2 regions of the Afipia sp. GW822-FHT04G07 genome follow, and region 1 is predicted to be linked to the other one. Evidence: riboswitches for the same ligand, from Rfam matches in the RefSeq annotation. Region 1 holds a riboswitch; the other holds the start of a gene.
What was found. A riboswitch is a leader RNA that binds a small molecule or an ion and turns the genes downstream of it on or off. The one in region 1 is predicted to bind S-adenosylmethionine.

Region 1 (12,184 bases):
GAGATTTTGCGGGGTGACGCCGCCCTTGGCGAGCAGAGCGCCCGCGTCGCTGTCCTTGTCGAGCGCAAGCGCCAGCAACAGCCGTTCGACCGTGACGAAACTGTCGCCAGCCTTGTCGGCAGCCTGTTCGGCGGCGTCGAAGGCGCGCGCAGTGGCGGGCGCAAGATAAATCTGCCCTGCGCCGCCGCCGGAAATCTTCGGCATCTTGCCGAGCGCATCCTCGGTCGCTTTCAGGATCGCACGGGAATTGCCTCCCGAGCGGTCGATCAGCCCACCGGCCAGACCTTCGCTATCGTCGAGCAGCACTTTGAGGATATGCAGGGGCGTGAACTGCTGATGGCCCTCACGCATGGCCAGACTCTGTGCCGACTGGATGAATCCCTTCACGCGGTCGGTGTACTTTTCAATATTCATTCGGTGTCCCTCAGCCTGCCATTCCGCCCCGAAGGCACGAAATTAGCATCTTCAATGGGTTTCCGCTGCCGGCGTTGACGTTCCTCAACCCGGAGCGGTGGCCGGTCTGGGCCGGCCTCACGCAAATGTGGGAACCCCGGCACGCCTGCGAAAGAGGCAGGGCCAAAAATTCACCCGCGCTGGAATGGCAGGGTAAATTCGCATAAGGATGCCGGATGTCGAACGCCTCCCCCGTCACCGTTAACGGTATCTATCGCTATCCCGTCAAAGGCCTGTCACCGGAAGCGCTCGACCGCGTGGTCCTTCGCGAGAGCCAGACGCTTCCTGCGGATCGCCGTTATGCCATCGAGAACGGACCCACGGGCTTCGACCCGGCGGATCCGAAGTATTTTCCGAAGATCCGGTTTCTGATGCTGATGCGGAACGAGCGCCTTGCCGGGCTGCAAACGCGGTTTGACGACGCCAGCAACATTCTCGCGATTCATCGCAACGACGCGGAAGCCGTGCGCGGCGATCTGGAAACAGCGAGCGGGCGCGCCGCCATCGAACAGTTCTTTGCCGAGAATTTTACAAACGAGTTGCACGGATCGCCCAGAATTCTCTCGGCGCCCGGGCACAGCTTCTCGGACGTTGCAGCCAAGGTCGTCTCGATCATCAATCTCGCCAGCCTTGCCGTGATCGAAACCCTTGTCGGGCAGCCGGTCCATCCGCTGCGGTTTCGCGCCAACCTTTACGTGAGCGGCTGGCCCCCATGGCACGAGTTCGACCTGATGAACACCACGCTCGAGATCGGCGGCGCACAGCTGCGGATCATCAAGCGGATCGTGCGCTGCGCGGCCGTCAATGTCGATCCGGTGACCGCCGAACGCGATCTGAACATCCCGCAGGCGCTGATGCGGGCGAATGGCCATGCGGATTGCGGCGTGTATGCGCAAGTCATCGCCGGCGGCGAGATTGCCACCGGCGATGCGGTTGTGAGTGAAGAGCCGAAGCTGTTTTGAACGATCAGCTCGTCGGCATCACGTAGGCGTAGATCCGCCCGCGCGAATAGCTCGACTCGGCGACACGGCGGCCGTGGTTGCCCGAGATGACGATCGGGTTGCCCTTGGCGTCGATGCCGCTGACGACGCCGACATGACCGCCGCGGCGGCCACGCGACATCACGGCGATGGCGCCGACCTGCGGGCCGGAAATGCGCTGGCCGTAGCTAGCGAACGAGCGCGCCATGTCCGAGCCCGTGCCCTTATGACCCGAGCGCTGAAGCACCATGTTCATGAAGCGCGCGCACCACAGGCTCGCACGCCCTGTGGGATTGCCGCTGCCGATGTAACGCCGCGCTTCCGCAACGATGTTCGATCCGCCGAAGCTCTGCGGAGCAGAAGTTACGGCAGATGCTTCTGCCGGCGCATGACCGCCGCGCCGTCCATGACGAACGCGATATCCACGATGTTTCTTGATGTGATGCTTCTTGATATGATGCACATGAGCATGACGGCTGGCGCCGTGATGTGGCCTCGCCGAAGCCGGGGTCGCGATTGCGACAATTGCCAGTGAGCACAATGCAACCGCAGTGAGACCAACAGGCCGACGAAACGCGTTACTTACAATCATCCATAGTCCTCGTTACACCCCCATTTTCCATCGCTCCATGCCGGAGCGATATGAGTGAGCGGGCGTATGACGGGCGGGATGTGGCAGAAACAAGACAGCTGCGCGCTGAGCGGCGTTGAGCAAGACTGCTATGCGCTCCGCGATTATCGCACGATAACTTAAGGGCCGGAATCACGCGATTTCCGGACGATTTCGCCGTTCGGCCTAATCGCGGCGGCTCAGCAGAAAAACACCCTGCTCGCCGAACATGTTCCAGAACCACCACGGCGCATTGAGCCGCAGCGGCCTGCCGTAGAGGTCAAGCGCCACCGCGCGCTCCATCTTGACGTTGATCTCGTCGCAGAGCTGCACGAAATCCTTGATGGTGCAGAAGTGGATGTTCGGCGTGTCGTACCACGTCGCCGGAAGATTATCGGTGCGCGGCATCTGGCCCTTGACCAGAAGCTGAAGGCGCATTTTCCAGTGCCCGAAATTCGGAAACGTCACGATCGCCCGGTGCCCGATGCGCAGCAGGTTTTCCAGAACCACGCGCGGCTGGCGCGTCGCCTGCAACGTCTGCGACAGCAAAACATAATCGAACGCATCGTCAGGATAATTGACGAGGTCGGTGTCGGCATCGCCCTGCACGACCGCGAGGCCCTTGGAGACGCAACGATTGACGCCCTCGCGCGACAGTTCGATGCCGCGGCCATCGACACCGCGCTTTTCCAAAAGTTGCAGCAGGTCGCCCTCGCCGCAGCCGACGTCCAGCACCTTCGATCCGGGCGGCACCATCTCCGCCACCAGCAGATGGTCGGCGCGGTAGCCGTTCTCGGTCACGGGCAAAATCGCGGTCGGTTTGAAGGCCTGATCCTGGATGGTCATATGCGCGCTCCTAGGTCAGGCCGTGCGCGGACGCGGCCGATTCCAGGAACGCACGGGAAATCTCGATGAATTCGGGCACGTCCAGCAGGAACGCGTCGTGCCCCCTGTCGGTCTCGATCTCGGCGAACGACACCCGCGCGCTTCCGGCGTTGAGGGCATGCACGACCGCGCGGGATTCCGACGTTGGAAACAGCCAGTCGCTGGTGAACGACACGACACAGAAACGCGTGCGCGTGCCGCGAAAGGCCTCCGCCAGCACGCCATTGTGGTCGGCGGCGATATCGAAGTAGTCCATCGCGCGCGTCAGGTAGAGATAGCTGTTGGCGTCGAAGCGTTCGACGAACGACGAGCCTTGATGCCGCAGATAGCTCTCGACCTCGAAATCCGCATCGAACGAAAATGTCGGCACTTCGCGATCCTGCAATCGCCGCCCGAACTTGCGATGCAGCGCCGCGTCCGAAAGATAAGTGATATGCGCCGCCATGCGCGCGACCCCGAGACCGCGGCGCGGATGGGTGTCTTCCTCGAAATAGCGCCCGCCGCGCCAGTCCGGATCCGCCATCACCGCCTGACGGCCCAGTTCATGGAATGCGATGTTCTGCGCCGAGTGCCGCGTGCTGCACGCCACCGCCAGCGCGGAAAACACCCGCTCGGGATAGGCAGCAGCCCATTGCAATGCCTGCATTCCGCCCATCGATCCGCCGACGACGGCGAGCAGCTTCTCGATGCCGAGGTGATCGAGCAGCATCGCCTGCGCCCGAACCATATCAGGCAAGGTGATCATCGGAAAATCCAGCCCCCACGGCTTGCCGGTCTCGGGGTTCGTCGATGACGGACCGGTGGAGCCCATGCAGCCGCCGACCACGTTGGAGCAGACGATGAAGTATTTGTCGGTGTCGATCGGCTTGCCGGGACCGACGAGCGTTTCCCACCATCCCGACTTGCCGGTGACAGGATGCACGTTCGCAACATGCTGATCCCCGGTCAGCGCATGGCAGATCAGGATGGCATTGGAGCGATCGGCGTTGAGTTGGCCATACGCCTGATAGGCAATCTGAAACGGCGCGAGATCGACGCCGCAATCCAGCCGCAGCGGCTTGTCGGTGCCGAACCGCGCGACCAGCGACGTCGGGTGATCCGCCTCATGCGCACGCTCGCCGGTCGGCGCCGCCGCGTTGTTAATGGGCTTGACGTTTACCATCTTGATACTGGCCTCCTCAGCAGGTCTCGCGACCAACGTCGGAAATCAGGCCATAAAAAAACCCGGCCTGAAACGAGGTTCGGCCGGGATCACTTATGTCCCCGGCCTGTTTAGCGAGTTGTTTAACGTGGCTGCAAGCCGGCCGGCTCAAATGACCACGGAATGGCTAAGTTACTAGTCACGAACGGCCTTTTCGTCAAGCTGCACCGCGGGATGCGAACCGCCCCTGCGGCTGCGCGAGGTCAGAATTGCCAATGTTTTCTTTGCTTTCAGGCGCTCCCCTGCCTATCAATGCGCCAGCCAACCCCCTTTCAGACCGGCCTCAATCGCAGCTTCCAGGCTGCAAACACAAGTCGCGATACCATGACCAAGCCGCCGCCATCGCTGCAGGACCTTCGCCTCGAAATCGATTCCATCGATGAGCAGGTGCATGGCTTGTTGATGAAGCGCGGCGACATCATCGACCGCCTGATCTCGGTGAAGAAGACGCAGGAAGTGGGCTCCGCCTTCCGCCCCGCGCGCGAGGCCGACATGATGCGCCGGCTGGTGCAGCGTCATCGCGGTATGCTGCCGCTCGACACGGTCGAGAGCATCTGGCGCGTCATCATCTCGACCTTCACCTACGTGCAGGCGCCCTTCTCGGTTCATGCCGATCTGTCCGTCGGCGAATCCGCGATGCGGGACTCCGCGCGATTTCATTTCGGTTTCACCGTTCCGTTCGTCGCGCATTTCAACGCTGAAGCGGCCGTGGAAGCGGTGGCGAAATCCAAGGGCGATCTCGCGCTGATCTCCGCGACCGGCAGCCGCTCGCCGTGGTGGATCGCGCTCGAACCCGCCGGCACACCGAAAATTATTGCGCGGCTACCGTTCGTCGAGCGCGCCGACCATCCGGCCGCATTGCCGGTGTTCGTCGTCTCGCGCGTCGCTGCGGATGCGATGGTGACCGAAGTCGAGATGTGGAGCGTCCGCGTCTCCGGCTGGAGCGCGGATGTCGCCCGCGCGTTGTCGCCGTTCTCGGAAATCATTGCCGTTCCCGATACCGCATCCGACGGCGCGGCACTGCTGATCTCGGTTCCGGGCCCGGGCGGACTTGCGAAAATCACCGCCGCGCTGCTTGCGGCAGGGGCTTCGGTGCGCTCATCGGCTCTCGTCGGGAGCCATGCAACGCGCTATACGGTCCCGCAATCCAAAGCCTAAGTCTTCATTTCGGAGTTTAAGTCGATGTCACGCCCTGTGCCGAAGCCAGGCATTCTCGATATTGCGCCCTACACGCCCGGCAAAAGCGGCGCGGGACTGAGCGGCCGCGTGTTCAAGCTGTCGGCGAACGAGACCCCGCTCGGACCGTCGCCCAAGGCCGTCGCCGCCTACAAGGCTGCCGCCGATCATCTGGAAGATTATCCGGAAGGCACCTCGCGCGTTTTGCGCGAAGCCATCGGGCGCACCTACGGGCTCGACCCGGATCGCATTATCTGCGGCGCGGGCTCCGACGAGATCCTGAACCTGCTCGCACACACCTATCTCGGCCCAGGCGACGAGGCGATACACACCACCCATGGCTTTCTCGTTTATCCGATTGCCACGATGGCGAACGGCGCGACGAACATCATTGCGCCGGAGACAAACTTTACCGCCGATGTCGACGCGATCCTCGCGCTTGTCACGCCGCGCACCAAGCTCGTCTGGCTGGCCAACCCGAACAATCCGACCGGCACCTACTTGCCGTTCGACGAGGTCAAGCGGCTGCGCGCGGGATTGCCGCCGCATGTGCTGCTGGTGATCGACGCCGCCTACTCCGAATACGTTTCGCGCAACGACTATGAAGCCGGCATCGAGATGGTCGCCACCACCGACAACACGGTGATGACGCGGACCTTCTCGAAAATCTACGGCCTCGCCTCGTTGCGGATCGGCTGGATGTACGGCCCCGAAAACATCGTCGATGCGGTCAACCGCATTCGCGGCCCGTTCAACGTCAGCACCGCGGCAATGATGGCCGCGGTCGCGGCCCTTGAGGACACGGCGCATCAGGACATGTCCCGTGTGCACACCGAGAAGTGGCGCGAATGGCTGACCGACGAGGTCGGCAAGCTCGGACTTCAGGTGACGCCAAGCGCAGCCAACTTCATCCTGATCCATTTCCCGCAGGAGAAGGGCAAGACGGCCGAGGACGCCGATGCGTTTCTGACCAAGCGCGGCCTGATCCTGCGCGCGCTGAAGAACTACAAGCTGCCGCACGCGCTGCGCATGACTGTCGGCACCGAAGAAGCGAACAAGCTCGTCGTCGCAGCCCTGGCCGAATTCATGGGGCGGAAGTGAGCGCCGAACCTCACTTCGGGCGGATCGCGCTGATCGGCTTCGGCCTGATCGGCGGTTCGATTGCGCGGGCGGCACGCGCGCAAAAGCTTGCGGGAGAGATCGTGACCACCGCGCGCTCGCCGGCAACCCGCGCGCGTGTCCAAGAACTCGGTATCGTCGATCGCGTGGTCGACACGAACGCGGAGGCGGTGAAAGACGCTGACCTCGTTATACTGTGCATTCCGGTCGGCGCCTGCGGGCCGGTCGCGGAGGAGATTGCGCCATATCTCAAACCGGGCGCCATTGTCTCCGACGTGGGCTCCGTGAAGGGCGCTGTGGTGCGCGAGATGTCTCCGCATCTCCCAAAAAACGTCCACTTCATCCCCGCGCATCCTGTCGCGGGCACCGAGTACTCCGGTCCCGATTCAGGCTTTGCCGAATTGTTTATCAATCGCTGGTGCATTCTCACACCGCCGGCCAATGCGGACGCTGCCGCCGTCGAAAAACTTGCGGGGTTCTGGCGCGCGCTTGGCGCCAATGTCGAAACCATGGGCGCTGATCATCACGATCTGGTGCTCGCCGTCACCAGTCATCTGCCGCATCTGATCGCCTACACGATCGTGGGCACGGCCGACGAACTCGAGGATGTCACGCAGGCGGAAGTCCTGAAATTCTCCGCCGGCGGCTTTCGCGATTTCACGCGCATCGCGGCGTCCGATCCGGTGATGTGGCGCGACGTGTTTCTCGCCAACAAGGATGCCGTGCTGGAAATGCTCGGCGCGTTTCAGGAAGATCTCTCGAAACTCACCCGCGCGATCCGGCGCGGTGACGGCGAGGCGCTGTTCGAGCATTTCACGCGAACCCGCGCCATCCGCCGCGGTATCGTTAACCTCGGTCAGGAAACCGCCGACCCCGACTTCGGGCGCAAGCACGCAAACCTGCCGAAGAAGGCAGACCAATAGCCGTCAGAACAGCGGCGCGGTCTGCGCGATCCGCAACGGCCCGATGGAAATCACACCCTCGGTGAACTTCAGCGGAAAAGCCCGCGCAGGCTTGCCTTCCAGCGTGGAGGCCTGACCGAGCAGGTTGATCCCCGCAACCACACCCGCATTGGCATTCTTGCGCGCGACATTGCCGAGCCCCGGGATCATGCGGTCGAGCGCGCCGATCACCTTGTTGACGTCCTGCGCGCTGATGCCGGGCGCGACCCGATCGACCGTCGACTGGGGCACGCCATCCATCAGCAACTTGTCGATGCCGAGTTGCGACACGATCCGCTCGAGACCCGCGACCGTCATCGTCAATTCGCCGTCGAGATAGCCGCTTGGTGTAATGCTAAGTGAACCTGCCGCCACCGCGATGGTCTCGCCCTGCTGGACCCGCGACTGGGTGAAATCCAGACGCCCGCCCGCAGCCTGGATTTCCCGGAAACGCTCGGGCCACGGCTTCGGTGCGAAATCCTTCAAGCCGCGCAACAGCGCGCGAATATCGGCATCGAACGGCTCGGCCATGACGGGATGCAATCCCTGCAAACTTGCCGCCGTCAGTTGAAGCGCGGTCTCCACCACCGGATTGTCGGAGATCGAGCCTTCCAGCAGCCGCGTATGCAACTCAAGATGCTTCGCGCGCAGCAGAGGTGTCTGGACTCCGCCGCTGACGCGATCGAACGCCGGATCGTCGAACACCGTCGAAATCCGCTGCGGCGTCGGCAGACCGGATGCGCTGGCCCGCCCCGTGGTCCAGCTGGCAACGAAAGACGACGTCTCGCGCTCATTGCTCACGATCGCAGGGCCGGTAAATTCGGCGATGATTTTTGTCGGGTCGTAGACCTGCGCGACAACCAGAATGTCCTTCAGCTTCGCGATGAGCTGGGTCCGGTCGGCGGTCTGCGACGTCAGCGTCACCACCGGATTTGCGCAACGCACCTCCATGCGGAAGGGAAAGCCAGAGACCGAGCGATTGGCGCATTCATAGGCGCGGCCGGATTTCGCCTCGCGTGTGCGCCATTCGTCGAATTTTTCATCCACGTGAGAGGCCGCGTAGAACCAGAATCCGCTCCACGCCGCAGCCGCGGCGAGAACCAGAACCGGCATCACGAAAACGGGCCAGAGACGGCGGCGAGGTGCGATAGGAGATGTCGGCATGGCAGAAGCTAGATCACCTGAATCGGGCAATTGAAAGATGCACTGTTCGCGCAAATCCCATTGATGTCCATATAGTTGCATGCGCGAAGACAGACTGGTAGGCGTGATCGACCAGGTGACGCAATCATGGCTGCTAAAATCCTTTCCGAGCAGGACTTCCCCGACGATGATCTGTGGGTGTTCGGTTATGGGTCGCTGATCTGGAAGCCGGGCTTTGCCTTTCTCGAACAGAAGCCGGCCCGGCTCATCGGCGAGCACCGCTCGCTCTGCATCTATTCAATGGTCCATCGCGGCACACCCGAAAAGCCTGGGCTGGTGCTGGGACTGGATCGCGGCGGAGCCTGTCAGGGCGTTGCATTCAGGGTGGCGGCGGCCCGGCGGAAAGAGACCGTCGACTACTTGCGCGAGCGCGAACAGGTGACCGGCGTATATCGCGAAGTCATGCGCTCGGTCTGGCTTGAGGGCGATGCACGTCAGCGCGTCAGCGCGCTGGCCTATGTCGCCGACCGCAGCCACGATCAGTATGCGGGCCGACTGACAATGGACGACCAGTTACGCCTGGTGCGCCAGGGACACGGCGCCTACGGACCAAACGACGAGTACGTCATTTCGACAGTGCGCGCGCTGGAGGCGCAGGGCATTCGCGATACGCCACTGCATCGTCTTGCCGTGCTGCTGCATGGCGAGGGCGCGCTACACCGCCACCCCTGACCGAACGCCAGTTCAGGATTGAGGAGCGACGACCGGCGCGGAGAAACCGATCAGCCTGACCTGTTCCTCGCGTCCTGCCTTGACCAGCCTGTCGGTCGCCTCTTCGATGACAGCCTGAAGGCGCGCGGTAAATTCCTGACGCTTGAGGCCCGGCGGAATCGGGTCGAGAAACTCGACAACGAGCGTGCCGGGATAGCGCATGAAGGTCCGGCGCGGCCAGAACAGGCCGGAATTCAGCGCGACGGGAATGCAGGGCACGCCGGCTTCGCCATAAATCAGGCTGACGCCGTTTTTGTAATCGGGCGGCGCGCCGACGGCCCGCCGTGTTCCTTCGGGATAAATCAGAAGCTGCCGGCCACGCTTGGTTTCGCGGGCCGCGCGCTTGGTAATGTCGATCAACGTGCGTCCGCCGGCCTTGCGGTCGACGCCGATCATGCCGGCCTTGCTGAGGTACCAGCCGAACAACGGCAGCCACAGCAGTTCGCGTTTGAGAATGTAAAGCGGCTCATCGAAAAACTGCAGCAGCGCGAAGGTTTCCCACGCCGACTGATGTTTGGAAGCAGCAATCAGCGGCCCTTTCGGAATTTTCTCGCGGCCACGATATTCAACCTTGGTGTTGCAGATGATCCGCATCCACCAGATGCTGGTTCGCCCCCAGTTGGTCGCAATCCAGACGATGCCCCAGCGCGGCATGACATAGGTCGGAATTCCGAGCAGCACCCAGAACGCGAGGTTCAGATAGAAGACGATATTGTAAAGCAGCGAACGCAGAAAAACCGAAACCATCGATAAACCCGAATGTCAGAACCAGACCACTAGTTGGCGGACGCGGTCGCCGGCTTGTTCGGCGCTGGCGGCAAACCGACTTCCGGAATACCGCCCTGCCCCAAGCCACCGAAGGCGACCCTCATCTCGGCAAAAAGATACTTGCCGTATTCCGATAGCAGGAGGCGCAGCGCAGCGCCACTCGTCCACCACGGCTCCTCGCGCCATTTGTCCCCGACCACGGCGAACGGCACGAGTTCGATGTCCGGCATCGCGTGGGACAATTCCACGATCGCACGCGGCATATGATAGTTCGATGTCACCACGATCAGGGAATGAAAGCCGCGCTCGGCCGCCCAGCGTCGCGTCTCCGTCGCATTGCTGCGGGTGTTGACGGCGGAACGATCCAGATCGACGCAGCAGCCGAGCAGGCGCTGGCTGTCCGGTATGGTGCGCTGGATATCGCTGTAGCCATTTGTGGGGTGCACGCCGGAAATCAGAAGCCTGCGTCCATAACCTGCCGAGAGCAATTCGATCGCGTCGGAAACGCGCGACGATCCACCGGTGAGGACCACGATGCCGTCTGCATTACGCGGAGGCTTATCCTCGGAGGGCGGCACCTTCGACAGAAAATCGACGAACCCCAACCCGACGAACAAGAGAACCGCGAAGACGACAAGCATCGCCACGCGTCGGCGCAGGCGCGGATGCGTCGGTTTGCTGTCATGGCTGCGGGACGTCTCGGGCAATCTCAACTCGCTCGGTCACATCGTGTTGCTGTCAGTCTATCGCAAAATCCGGCACGGCTGTGGCCTCAAAACACTGCTCAACCATGTTTTGATCAGTCGCCGTGAGCCGATCGGGCAACAGCATTCGGGAAGGGCCTAGTCGATCTCTTCAAGGGTCGCAAAAAGTGTCCGCCGCGACGCCCATGCGGTGACGGCGGCGATCATGACGGTCTGGGCCGCGAGGGCGAGATACCCCGAAGCCGGCAACGCGAACGTTCCCAGCAGGGCGGCGAACTGGTCGCCGACCGGCGTGCCCGAGAACCAGCTGGCGATGGATTCCGAGAAGCCAAATGTCAGCATCGCAGCCAGTCCGCCAATAATCCCGCCTTCAAGGCCAAGCCGCAGGAAATGGCGCAGGAAGCGATTGGCGATATAGCGATCCTGCGCGCCCACGAAATGCAGCACCTCGACGATCGGCCTGTTGGCCGCCATTGCGCCCCGCGTGGCGAACGACACCGAAATCACGGTCGCTACGATCACGAGAATGAGAATTCCGGTCCCTGCCAGAACGATGGCCCCCGTCATCGACCGCATCCGCTCGATCCAGGCGCGGTGATCGTCGATGCTCGCGGACGGCGCGGCCTGGGCGACAGCCTTGCGCAACACCGCAAGGTCGGGAGCCGCGCCCGGTGCAATGCGTACGACGATGACACGGGGCACCGGCAGATCGCTCAGCGACAGTCCGGTGCCCAGCCAGGGCTCCAGCAACTTGGCCGATTCATCCTTGGTATAAGGCCGCACCTCAAGAATACCCGGCACCACCCGCGCGGCGTCGGTGACGGCGCGAACATCGCGCTCGATGTCGCGCCCCGGAGAAGGCCGCAACTGGATCGTCAGTTCGCTGGCGACATCGGACTGCCACTCGGCCGCGGATGCGCGCACCAGCAGCACCGCCCCTGTCGTCATCGACGCCAGGAACGTCATGATGGCGACGACGGCAATCAGCGCACGCCCGGCAATCGATCCGCGCGGAACGATCGGCGACAGGTTCCGCGCATTCGCAGCGACCTCCGATGTGCTGTCGCCGAGATCCATCATGTTTTTGCGCTCGTCAATCATAGATATGCAACCGCGACTCATGCAGCACCATGCGTCGCGCCTCATATTGATCCATCAGCGCGATATCGTGGGTCGCGATGATGACGGCGGTTCCAGACTTGTTCAATTGAATGAAGAGGCTCAGCAGCCGCCGCGCCAGCGAAGGATCGACGTTGCCTGTCGGCTCGTCGGCCAGCAGCAGTTGCGGCCGCGCGATCACCGCGCGCGCGATGGCCGCGCGCTGCTTCTCGCCGCCGGAAAGAATCGGAGGCAGCGCATCCATCCGCTTGCCGAGACCGACCCAATTGAGCAGATCGATAACTTCCTTGCGATAACTGGATTCGCTGCGCCCC
Region 2 (12,184 bases), 1.0 Mb from region 1:
CGCCCAGTGCGGCTTCCGCGCCGTGACGACCAACCGCACGCTTCAGCGTATCAAGGGCGACGATGTTCCCCGTGCCCTCCCAGATCGAACCGAGATGAGCGTCGCGTAGCAGCCGGGGCGTCGCGAACTCCTCGATGTAACCGATGCCGCCGCGCATCTCGATCGCGTCGCCGCACACCTTGCGGGCGTCGCGCGTGGCGCGATATTTCAGCGTCGGTGTCAGCACGCGCAACAATGCCGCCGCATCCTGGCTGCCTGCCTCGGCGCGATCCAGCGCATCGGCGGTGACGAAGCTCATCGACACCGCCTGTTCGGTCGCGAGCATGATCTTCATCAGTTGCCGGCGCGCCAGCGGCATGTCGATGATGCGGCGGCCGAACACCACACGATTGTTGGCAACCGTGTTGGCGTCGTGATGGGCGCGCCGCATCAGCGCAGCAGACTTCACGCCATTCGAGAGCCGCGACCAGTTGACCATCTCGGCCATCTGCACGAAGCCGCGATCGAGGCGCCCTACGGCATAGGCGATCGCGCCTTCGAGCTTGATTTCGCCCGATGCCATCGAACGGGTGCCGAGCTTATCCTTGAGGCGAACGATGCGATAATGGTTGGGCGATCCGTCATCGAGTCGCCGCGGCATCAGGAACAGACCGACGCCCTGTGTGCCACCGACAGCGCCTTCGGGCCGCGCCAGCAACATCACGACTTCGGCGTCCGCATTCGAGCAGAACCATTTTTCGCCGTGCAGCCGCCAGTGATCGCCCTCCTGCACTGCCGTGGTGGTGAGCTTGCCCACATCGGAGCCACCCTCCTTCTCCGTCATGAACTGCCCGCCCTGCGTGAGCTTGCCCATGTCGGTCTGCGTGAGGCCGTCGAGATACCTTGCCTTGAGCGCATCGTCGCCGAAACGCGACAACAACCGCGCCGCGCCATCGGTCACGTTGATCGGACAGCCGAGTCCGAACTCGGCTTGATTAAAGAGGAATGTGAACGCGTGCTTGGCGACCGCCGGATAGGTCTCCGCCCAGCCGAGAATACCCTTGCGATGCGACATCGCGTGGATGCCAAATTCGCCGTAGGCGGCGCGTTCGAGTTCGCGGTAGGCCGGATGATATTCGATCCACTGCCGGTCGTTACCGAACCGGTCGCGCTGATGCAGCACGGGGCCATGCTTGTCGGCCAGCCGCGCGCACTCATCGAGATGACCGCCAGCGAGTGCGCCGAGACGATCCAGATGCGGCTCGATGTGCTGAAACAGCGCCGCAGAAAGATGGACGCGTAACAGATCGGCGAGAACCGGGTCGGCACGATAAAAATTCATACCCGACGTGTCAGGCGCGATCAGGCCAAGTTCCGGTTTCGGCGCGGGCGCACTCAGAGGCTTCGCTGCGGCGGTCATGGCGTTCTCCCGAACGATCTTTATCTCGGGAATGATCCGGCATTTGACGTGCAACGGCAAGCAGACCTGAAGATCGGACCGACATGGGAGAACTGTGCCGCTCGAAGATATAATCCGCAGAGCGGAACTGCGAAAAACCAGATCCCGAGATGCCTAGGTCCGGAAATGCTTCGACAACTTGAGGCCCTGCCCCTGATAGTTGGACGCAATCTTCTGGCCATAAAGCGCGTCCGGGCGCGACAGCATTTTCTCGTAGACAAGACGGCCGACGATCTGGCCGTGCTCGAGAATGAACGGCACTTCGCGCGAGCGCACTTCCAGCACCGCGCGCGAACCCTGCCCACCGGCGCCTGCGTAGCCGAAGCCCGGATCGAAGAAGCCTGCGTAGTGGACGCGGAATTCGCCGACCAGCGGATCGAACGGCACCATCTCGGCGGCAAAATCGGGCGGCACCTGCACCGCTTCCTTGGAAGCAAGAATATAGAACTCGCCGGGATCGAGGATCAGGCTGCGATCCGGCCGTGCACGGATCGGCTCCCAGAATTCGCCGACGGTGTAGCCGGAGCGGCGGTCGACATCGACCACGCCGGTATGACGCTTGGCGCGATAACCGACAAATCCGTCGGAGCCTTCGCCGCTGAGGTCGACACTGAGCGCCACTCCACCGGCGAGATCGGCGTCGTCGCTGTCGACCAGGCGCTCGGCCGCGTGCAGCGCGTGCAGTTCATCGGCATCGAGCAACGGATGACCAACGCGGAAACGGATCTGCGATAGCCGCGATCCTTCGCGCAGCAGCACCGGAAATGTCTTGGGACTGATCTCCGCGTAGAGCGGGCCGTGATAGCCCGCCGCGATCATGTCGAAGCGCCGCGTGCCGTCGGCGATCACGCGCGTGAAGACGTCGAGCCGTCCGGTCGAGCTTTTCGGATTGGCGGCTGCGAGAATCGTCGGCGGCAGCGCAAGGCTTTCCAGCAGCGGCACGATGTAGACGCAGTTGGTCTCCAGCACCGCGCCATCGGACAGGTCGATCTCGTGCAGCTTCAATTCGTCGATACGCTGCGCGACGGTGATGTCCGGCCCCGGCAGGAAGCTCGCACGCACGCGATAGGCAATCGCGCCAAGGCGCAGATCGAGGCTGGCCGGCTGGATCTGACTTTCAACGAACGGGTATTCGGGCAGGATCAATCCGGCATCCGCCATCGCCGCGATCATGCGGTCGGGCAGAATTCCTGTCGCGCCGGGGGCGAGCGTGAAAGCCACCTGTTCAATCCCTATCTGCCTGTCATGTCGGGCAAAACCCACGTTTACCCGTTATCCGATGAGGTGCTTGACGGAAAGACCATGCGGGATTAAGCCTAGGACTTATCCCGTGGTCATTTGAGCCGGCCGGCTTGCAGCCACGTTAAATAACTCGCTAAACAGGCCGGGGACAGTGTGATCCCGGCCCATGGATTAATTTCCAGGCCGGTTTTTTTGTGTCCACCGCAGGGTGGCCACGATGGAGTGCACATGTCCGAGACCAAGACGCCCGCGGCAAAGCCGCAATCCCCCACCCGCAACTATCGCCCCGAGACCCGCCTCGTGCATTCCGGCACGCTGCGCTCACAGTACGGCGAAACCTCCGAAGCGTTGTTCCTGACGCAGGGTTTTATCTATGACACCGCCGAGCAGTGCGAAGCACGCTTCACCGGCGCGGACCCCGGCTTCCTTTATTCGAGGTTCTCGAATCCGACAGTCGCGATGTTCGAGCAGCGCATGGTCGAACTTGAAGGCGCTGAAGCCGCGCGCGCCACCGCCACCGGTATGGCCGCCGTCACCACCGCAATTCTTGCCCCGCTGAAAACCGGCGATCACGTTGTCGCGGCCAAGGCGCTGTTCGGCTCATGCCGATATGTCGTGGAGGATCTCCTGCCGCGCTATGGCATCGAATCCACGCTGGTCGACGGCCACGATCTCGATCAGTGGCAAAAGGCGATGAGGCCGAACACCAAATCCTGTTTCCTCGAAAGCCCAACCAACCCGACCCTCGATGTGGTCGACATCGCAGCGGTGGCCGAGATCGCACACAGCGCCGGTGCGCGGCTGATTGTCGACAATGTATTCGCGACGCCGATCTGGCAGAGCCCGCTCGCGCTCGGCGCCGATGTCGTGGTGTATTCGGCGACCAAGCACATCGACGGCCAGGGCCGCTGCCTCGGCGGCATCATCCTGTCGTCGGATGACTTCATTCAGGAGCACATCCATACATTCCTGCGCCAGACCGGCCCTGCCATGTCGCCGTTCAACGCCTGGGTGCTGCTGAAGGGACTCGAGACGCTAAGCATCCGCGTCAAGGCGCAGACCGAGACGGCGGGAGCGATTGCCGACGTGCTGGCGAAACATCCGAAAATTTCGCGGCTGATCTATCCGGGCCGCGCCGATCATCCGCAGGCCGCCATAGTGAAGAAGCAGATGCGCGCAGGTTCGACACTGATCGGCTTCGAGGTGAAGGGCGGCAAGGCGGCGGCGTTCCGCACGCTCAATGCACTCAAACTGGCGCGGATTTCCAACAACCTCGGCGATTCAAAAAGCATCGTCACGCATCCGGCGACCACGACGCATCAGCGTCTCACACCGGAGGCGCGCGCCGAACTCGGCATCAGCGAAGGATTCATTCGCTTCTCGGCCGGGCTCGAACATCAGGACGATCTGATCGAGGATCTCACTGCAGGACTCGAGAAGGCGTGAGTCGAAACCCCGACCCGCGCGGGCAAAGAACGGCGTCGCTTCCGCTCGCCTTTGACCCGCGCATCCATCTAAAAAACTTTCGAGAAGGTGGATTGCCGGATCAAGCCCCAATGACAAATAGGAAAGCCCTTCGCTCTCACATCGGGCGGTAGGTCATGACATTGCTCGGGATGTTGACCCCGGCCTTCACCTGCCCGACCGACTTGATGATCGTGTCGCCGAGCAGCTGGGCGAAGCAGGCGTAGCCCCAGTCATTCATGTGCAGGCCGTCGCCGATCACGAATTTATCGAACGGCATTTTCTCGTCTTCGTGCCACTGACGCATCACTTCAAAACGCGGGAACACCGCCACGTTCTTGAGCTTGGCGACCTCGCCGATCACCTTCACCATCTTGCTGGCGTTTTCCGTTTTCGAGGCGACCGCAGGAACGTATTGCGGATCGATCAGCACAACATCGACACCCTTGGCCTGAAGACGTGAGATTCCGTCCTCCACCAGCGCCGCCGTCGCGGCGATATCGCTGGCCGTACCCTTGACGACGGTGTTAGTGCCGAGTTGCCAGATCACGAGATCCGGATTGGCATCGAGCACGGCGGCGTTGAACCGCTTCATCATTTCGGGGGCATCCTGTCCGCCCATGCCGCGATTGATGATGCTGATGTCGGCGGTCGGAAACTTGCGGCGCAACTGGTCAGCGAGACGGTTGGGATAGGTATAGGCGGGTGACGACGTACCGAAGCCCACCGTGGTCGACGAGCCGAACGCAACGATGGTAACCGGCTCGCCCGCCGCGATTCGCCGCGCAACGCGGGGCAGCGAACCCGGAACGTCCTTCAATCCCTTGGCGGGCAGGCATGGAACGCGGGTGAGAATATCCCCTGCGCCCTTGGCAGCGCTCTTCGCCGCTTCAATCGCTTTTGTGGTCAGGCTCTTCTGCTGCGCAGGCGCTGCGGGTGCAGCTTCATTCGGCGCCGCCTGAGCCAGCGCCGGGGACGTACCCAATAATTCGCACATCATCGCCACCGCCAACGCGGCAAACACAAACCGATCATCAAAACGCATCAACGTTGAATCCTGAGCTCCGCCGGATTGAGGCGCGACGCCTCGACAACCAGCGACGAGAGCGCGCGGCCGATGCAATCGTGAACCCGCTTCGCCATTCCATATCCGTGAGCCGAACCAAACAGGTCGAAATCGCCTGCGTCATTCCAGTGCCGCATGATCGAAAAACGATCGAACATCGGAATCTCATGCTCTTGCGCGACAACTCGGATCGTATCGTTGTATGGCGAAACCACGAGCATCGTCTCCATACGTGGGTTGTATTGGAGATTCATCAAGAGGACATCTGCACCGGTCTTCTGCAACGCACCAACACCACCCTCAAGCGCGCTCCGGAAATCGTCGGGATCGACCCCCCGTATCGCGTCGACGGTGCCGGTTTGCCAGATAACGAGATCCGGCTTCTGATCCTGTGGGAGCTTTTCGATCAAGTCTCCGAAATTCGAGGCCGCCTCGGCCGCCGTCTTCTTGCTTCGCAGATCGGTTCTCACGTTGATCGTCACGCCTGGAAATATCTCGCGCAACGCCGCCTCGAGCCGAGCCGGATAAGATGCATTGACCCCGTCGGGGCCCGCGAGCGCCGAAGAACCACTGCCCACGACGAGAATTTCGAGCCGCTTCCTGGTCTTGACCGCATCAGCCACCTTGGGAAGCGCATTCTCCGTCGCCAGGAGATACGCGGGCACGGCGCAGCCGTCCTCCGCCTTCACAGGAGAGAACGCCAGAAGGCCCATCACGACCGCTGCGATCAGCATCTTTCTCATGACCCGCCTCCGGCGAGATCGGCATCGCTATCCGCGCCTTTCACACGCTTGTCGCCCTTGCCGATCTCCGTCTTGTACCACGAAAACAGCCACGCAGCGCCGGACATAATCACGATCCCGGCGAGGCTGACGAAGAAATGCATCCATGCGCCGCCGGAAATCTCGGCCAGAGCGAAATGTCCCGCAAACGCCAGGAAGACGCCAAGGCAGAATATTTCCAGCGAATGCTGGCCGCACCGGATCACGGGGCGGAGCCACGGCGACTTGAGGCCGGGCCAGTCGGCGTGAAGGAAGCGCACCGTGATCGCCGCCAATGCGAGAAAGTGAACAAAGCGCAGCACGTCGAGATCGGTCTTGTTGATCGGATACATCCAGCTTTCGAGCCAGCGCGGCATGAAAACGTTGAGCTGCGGCACATGCCAGGTCAGCGTTACACAGAACGCAAACACGAGATAGGCAATGCAAAGCCACAGCGTAATGCGTGAGGACAGAATGCGCGCCATGCGCTTTGCGCCGCCCAGCGCACACCAGGCCCCGAACACGAAAAGAAGCTGCCAGGCGAACGGATTGAAGAACCATGTGCCGTTGGGATAAGCCGGCAGGGCAAGATCAAACTCCCATGTGATGGCATAGAGCAGTACAGATAAGGCCAACGCGAGATCGGCCTTGCGCTGCATGAGCCAGATGATCACCGGCAGAAAGATCATGAGCACGATGTAGAGCGGCAGCACGTCCATGTTGACGGGCCGGAATTTCAGCAGCAGCGCCTGGATGATCGTCACGTCGGGCTGCTTGAGGAAATCGAGAATCCCCATTTCTTCCGCATAGAGCGGGTTCTCAAATCGCGTCGCGATGTAGGAGATTTCCGCAAGGTAAATCGTGAACAGAAAAACGTGCGCCACGTAGATCTGCCACACGCGCTTGAAGATGCGCGCGCTCGCGACGACAAAGCCCCTGCTCAGCATCGCGCGGCTGTAAACGAAAGCCGCCGTATAACCCGAAATGAAAATGAAGATTTCGGTGGCGTCGCTGAAGCCGTAATTACGAATGGTGAACCAGGTCAGGATATTCGGCGGCAGGTGATCGACGAAAATAAGCCACAGCGCCATGCCGCGAAACAGATCGAGGCGCAGCTCCCGCTCACCCACGGCAACCGGGAGGGCCGCGGCCTTTGCGGTCGTCGCATCCGCCATCGCCTGATCGGTGATCTGGGTCGTCACGAGCGTCATTTCATTCCATGCGGCGCCATAAGAACGATACGAACCTGCGATCCACGACGCCGGTTTTACGAAAGATCGGGGCGGCCCGCAAATTGCTGGTATTCAAATTGAAGGCATTCAAATAGACGACCCTCAGACCATGCTGGATAAAGACGGTGGTGAAACAATGGTCGGGACAGTTGCGTATCCTGTAGCAGCCTACCCGCTTTAAACCCGGTCGGCAGCACTTAGGTTAGGATGGAGAATCTGCCATGATGCAACCAGACCGTGGACGGACCGCATGTACCGCGCCGTGACTCGTCAGATCGAAGTCATCGTCGAACCGAGCTTTCTGCCCGAGCGCTCGTCGCCGCAGGATGGCCGGTTCTTTTGGGCCTATACCATCGCCATCGTGAATTCCGGCAGCCAGACCGTCCAACTCAAGACCCGGCACTGGATCATCACCGACGGAACCGGGCGGAGCCAGGAAGTCCGTGGCGAAGGGGTGGTCGGCGAGCAGCCCGTTCTCGAGCCCGGCGAGCGGTTCGAATACACCAGCGGCGTCCCGCTTCAGACATCGTCGGGCTTCATGTCGGGCAGCTACCAGATGGTGACGGAGGACGGCGAGCCCTTCGACATCGACATCCCCGCGTTCTCGCTCGACAGCCCCGACCACAAGCGGACGCTGAATTAATTTTCAGCGCGCCCTTCTTCTGAAACCGTCACCACGCCGGCCTCGTCCGGCGTGAACTCATAAACCGAGCTGCAGAACTCGCAGGTCACGACCACCTTGCCGTTCTCGACCATGTCCGCGCGATCCTGCGGCGTGAAACTCGCAAGCATCCCCGCCACCGCATCGCGCGAGCAGGAACACTTGGCAAGAATCGGCTGCGTCGGGAACACCCGCACGCCGCGCTCGTGAAACAGCCGGAACAGCAACTGCTCTCCCGATAAATCCGGATCGATCAGTTCGACATCCTCGATGGTGCCGAACAGCGAGCGGCTTTCGGCCCATGCATCATCTTCAGGAATGTCATGCACGACAGCGCCCTCCGGCGCATCACCAGGATGCAGGTCGGGTTGCCGCGCGCGCTCCGGCGCTTTGGGCAGAAACTGCATCAACATGCCGCCGCCGCGCCAGCGATGCTTCGGACCGTCGCCGGCGCGAAACTCTTCGCCGACGGCGAGCCGCACCCGCGTCGGAATTTGTTCGGAGCGCAGGAAATACTCATGCGCGGCGTCTTCCAGATTGCCGCCCTCCAGCGCAACCAGCCCCTGGTAGCGGCTCATGTCCGGGCCCTGATCGATGGTCATCGCAAGATGCCCGTGGCCGAGCAGCGCGGCCGAATCCTGGCCCGCCTCAAGCTTGCTTGCATCGAACCGAGCATAAGCGCGCAGCCGATCGGGCGCCTGGAAATCGACAACGATCATCGACACCGGGCCATCGGTCTGGGTTTGCAGGATGAAGCGGCCATCGAATTTCAACGTCGTACCGAGCAGCGTCGTGAGCACGATGGCTTCGCCGAGCAGTTTGCCGACGGGCGCCGGATAATCGTGCTTGGTCAAGATCTCGTCGAGCGCCGGTCCCATCTTCGTGAGCCGGCCGCGCACGTCGAGCGCGCTGACCTCGAAGGGCAGCACGGCATCATCCACCGGCGTTGCGGAGGGAGCGCGAATTTGGCTTTCAGGCGTCATGTCGGAAGCATTCTCGGATCAGGAGGAAGCAGATTGCCGCAGCAGAAACTCAAACCATGTCCGGTTCGATTTCCAGCCGCAACGCAGTGGTGGGTCGAGGATCGCCCGCCCTATATAGGGTGCTTCGTTCCCCAAAAAAGGACCAGAGATGACCCGCCTGCCGCCGGAACATGACGACAGAAACGCGCAGCTTCAGCCAATCGCGTGCAGGCACCAGGCCAGAATGCCCTTCTGGGCGTGAAGGCGATTTTCCGCTTCGTCGAATACCACCGACTGCGGGCCGTCGATCACTTCATCGGTGACCTCGTCGCCGCGATGGGCCGGCAGGCAGTGCATGAAGATGGCGTCGGGATTCGCCAGCGACATCAACTTGGCGTTGACCTGATAGGGCTTCAGCAGGTTGTGACGGTGCTCACCGTCCTTGTCGCCCATCGACACCCAGGTGTCGGTGACGACGCAATCCGCGCCGCGCACCATGTCCTCGGGTTTATTGCCAAGCACGATCGGCGCGCCCGTCGTCTTGATCCAGTCCTTCAGCAGCTTGTTGGGCGCGAGTTCTGGCGGTGTCGCGATATTCAGGTTGAAGCCGAAGCGCTCCGCAGCGTGCGCCCACGACGCCAGCACGTTGTTGTCGTCACCGGTCCACGCCACCGTGCGCCCCTTGATCGGGCCGAGATGCTCCTCGAAGGTCATGACGTCCGCCATCACCTGACAGGGATGCGAACGCCGGGTCAGGCCATTAATGACCGGTACCGTGGCGTGCGCCGCGAGTTCGGCCAGCGCTTCGTGATTGAGAATCCGGATCATGATGGCGTCGACAAAGCGTGACAACACGCGCGCGGTATCGGCGATTGTTTCGCCGCGTCCGAGCTGCATCTCCGCACCGGTCAGCATGATGGCTTCGCCGCCGAGCTGGCGCATTCCGACATCGAACGACACACGGGTGCGCGTCGACGGCTTGTCGAAGATCATGGCCAGCGTCTTGCCATCGAGCGGCTTGCTGGACGTGTCGCCGGCCTTGCGCTTCTTCTTCATCGCCACGCTGGCATCGAGAATCGCGCGCAACTCCTTGGTCGGCACATCGAACAGGTCGAGAAAATGACGCGGGGACTTGCTCATCGCGCAGCCTCTCGCCGCGCCGAAATCCGCGTCAGCTTCGCGCAGACGCGCTCGACGCGCGACACCGCATCCTCAATCTCGGCCTCGGTCACGATCAGCGGCGGCAGCAGCCGCACCACATTTTCGCCCGCGCCGACCGTCAGCAGCTTTTCATCGCGCAGCGCACCGACAAGATCGCCCGCCGGAACCACCGCTTTCAAGCCGATCAGCAAACCATCGCCGCGCACCTCATCGACGACGTCGGGGTAACGATCGACGATCGATGCGAGTTTCTGTTTCAGCACCAGCGACGCCCGCTGCACATGGTCGAAGAATCCCGGCGCCAGCATCACATCGAGCGTGGCGTTGCCAGCAGCAGCAGCCAGCAAGTTGCCGCCGAAGGTCGAGCCGTGAGTCCCCGGTGTCATGCCGGCCGCAGCCGCAACCGTGGCTAGGCACGCGCCCATCGGAAAGCCGCCGCCGAGCGCCTTCGCCAGCGCCATGATGTCCGGCTCCACGCCAGTCTTCTCATAGGCGAACAGGGTGCCGGTGCGGCCCATGCCGGTCTGCACTTCGTCGAACACCAGAACCAGTTTGTTGTCGTCGCAGAGCTGCCGCAGCGCGCGGAAGAACGCGGGATCGGCTGCGCGCACACCGCCTTCGCCCTGCCACGGCTCGATGATGATGCCCGCCGTCTCGGGTCCGATCGCCTTCTTCACGGCGTCGAGATCACCGAGCGGCACCTGATCGAAGCCTTCGACACGCGGTCCAAAACCTTCGAGATATTTCTGCTGTCCGCCTGCGGCCAGCGTCGCGAGCGTGCGGCCGTGGAATGCGCCCTCGAACGTGATGAGCCGGTAGCGCTCCGGCTTGCCGTTCACCGCCTGGAATTTCCGCGCCATCTTGATGGCGGCTTCCATCGCCTCCGCGCCGGAATTACAGAAGAATACCACGTCGGCGAAACTCGCGTCGCACAGGCGCGTCGCCAGCCGCTCGCCTTCCGGAATCGTGAAAAGATTCGAGACGTGCCACAGTTTCGCGGCCTGCGCCTGCACTGCCGCGACCAAATGCGGATGCGCATGGCCGAGCGCGTTCACCGCCACGCCGCTGGTGAAATCAAGATAGCGGTCGCCGTTGGTTGCGATCAGCCACGGCCCTTCGCCACGCTCGAACGCCACGTCGGCGCGGGCGAAAACCGGCAACATGTGGGAGTCGAGATGCGGCTTGGCATGTTGGCTCATGGCGACCTGATCGATGGTATGGGCCAACAGCTTTGCGAGCGCGTCCGCGCGCTTGTTGCTCAGTTGCTTGCCCCGGAAACGAAACGTGCCGCCCGAAAAGGCGGCACGTGGCGGTTATTCTATTGGCGAGCCCTGTGGTGTCAATCCACACAAGGGCTCGCGGAGGCGCGGCGAAGGCCTGGTTGTCGCTGCGGCAAGGGCATATTCCGGCATTTTCAGACCCAATCCAGTGTCGCGCCACCCGGCTTGGGGCAAAAAAACCTCTGTTTAGGATGTCTCACAAAGATCGAATTTATTTGCTTTTTGACCGGAACATGTGGACGCGCAAAGCCCGACTCTTGCGCGTGAGTCACGCCATATTGTAGCATTCCTGGCGTTGGGTACGACATCTCGTGCGGCGGTTCTGATCCTCGATTGTCTTCGGTGCGGCGTAAACGCCCGGTCGCTTTTCATGCAACCGGCGAGGGCTAAGGGATTCTGCCCGCAGGGATTTCGGGAATTTGGCAATCGCGACGCCGCGTCAAAAATGGCCGGCGCGATACAAAAGGAAGAGTGCGATGACGGTAATGAGCTGGACCGACGATCGCGTTGAGCAGTTGAAGAAGCTTTGGGAATCCGGACTTTCGGCAAGCCAGATCGCCGCCGAACTCGGAAATATCACCCGGAATGCCGTGATCGGAAAGGTTCACCGGCTCGGCCTGTCGGGCCGCGCCAAGAGCCCCTCCTCGGCAGCGCCACGGCAGCGCAAGGTGCGTCCCGCGCAGCACATGATGCGGATCAATCGCCCGGTGTCGCGCGGCAATACAGCGCTGGCCCATGCCTTTGATGTCGAAGCCGAGCCCGATCCGATCGCCTACGACAACGTGGTGCCGATGAGCCAGCGCCTCAGCCTGCTCGAACTGAATGAAAGCACCTGCCACTGGCCGGTCGGTGATCCGGGCAGCGCGGACTTCTTTTTCTGCGGCGGCAAAGCGCTCAACAGCCTCCCCTACTGCGCG

Region 2: another riboswitch for S-adenosylmethionine. It lies ahead of AC1RKJ_RS14755 (O-succinylhomoserine sulfhydrylase); the one in region 1 lies ahead of metX (homoserine O-acetyltransferase MetX).

Annotation. Positions count from the first base shown of each region.
Region 1 covers NZ_JBXAMP010000001.1:1,976,870-1,989,053, forward strand. Annotated here, with positions in the region: gene clpB (ATP-dependent chaperone ClpB) at 1-414, opposite strand, end outside; gene AC1RKJ_RS09685 (MOSC domain-containing protein) at 630-1,415, shown strand; gene AC1RKJ_RS09690 (TIGR02594 family protein) at 1,420-2,025, opposite strand; gene metW (methionine biosynthesis protein MetW) at 2,230-2,889, opposite strand; gene metX (homoserine O-acetyltransferase MetX) at 2,900-4,090, opposite strand; SAM riboswitch at 4,180-4,259, opposite strand; gene AC1RKJ_RS09705 (chorismate mutase) at 4,454-5,287, shown strand; gene hisC (histidinol-phosphate transaminase) at 5,312-6,406, shown strand; gene AC1RKJ_RS09715 (prephenate/arogenate dehydrogenase family protein) at 6,403-7,347, shown strand; gene AC1RKJ_RS09720 (DUF2125 domain-containing protein) at 7,351-8,529, opposite strand; gene AC1RKJ_RS09725 (gamma-glutamylcyclotransferase) at 8,656-9,240, shown strand; gene AC1RKJ_RS09730 (lysophospholipid acyltransferase family protein) at 9,253-10,026, opposite strand; gene AC1RKJ_RS09735 (YdcF family protein) at 10,056-10,754, opposite strand; gene AC1RKJ_RS09740 (cell division protein FtsX) at 10,890-11,852, opposite strand; gene ftsE (cell division ATP-binding protein FtsE) at 11,845-12,184, opposite strand, start outside.
Region 2 covers NZ_JBXAMP010000001.1:3,010,055-3,022,238, reverse strand. Annotated here, with positions in the region: gene AC1RKJ_RS14765 (acyl-CoA dehydrogenase family protein) at 1-1,399, opposite strand, end outside; gene AC1RKJ_RS14760 (2'-deoxycytidine 5'-triphosphate deaminase) at 1,553-2,659, opposite strand; SAM riboswitch at 2,759-2,838, shown strand; gene AC1RKJ_RS14755 (O-succinylhomoserine sulfhydrylase) at 2,909-4,126, shown strand; gene AC1RKJ_RS14750 (SGNH/GDSL hydrolase family protein) at 4,263-5,189, opposite strand; gene AC1RKJ_RS14745 (SGNH/GDSL hydrolase family protein) at 5,189-5,953, opposite strand; gene AC1RKJ_RS14740 (OpgC domain-containing protein) at 5,950-7,182, opposite strand; gene apaG (Co2+/Mg2+ efflux protein ApaG) at 7,454-7,846, shown strand; gene AC1RKJ_RS14730 (Hsp33 family molecular chaperone) at 7,843-8,847, opposite strand; gene argF (ornithine carbamoyltransferase) at 9,040-9,966, opposite strand; gene AC1RKJ_RS14720 (aspartate aminotransferase family protein) at 9,963-11,186, opposite strand; gene AC1RKJ_RS14715 (GcrA family cell cycle regulator) at 11,744-12,184, shown strand, end outside.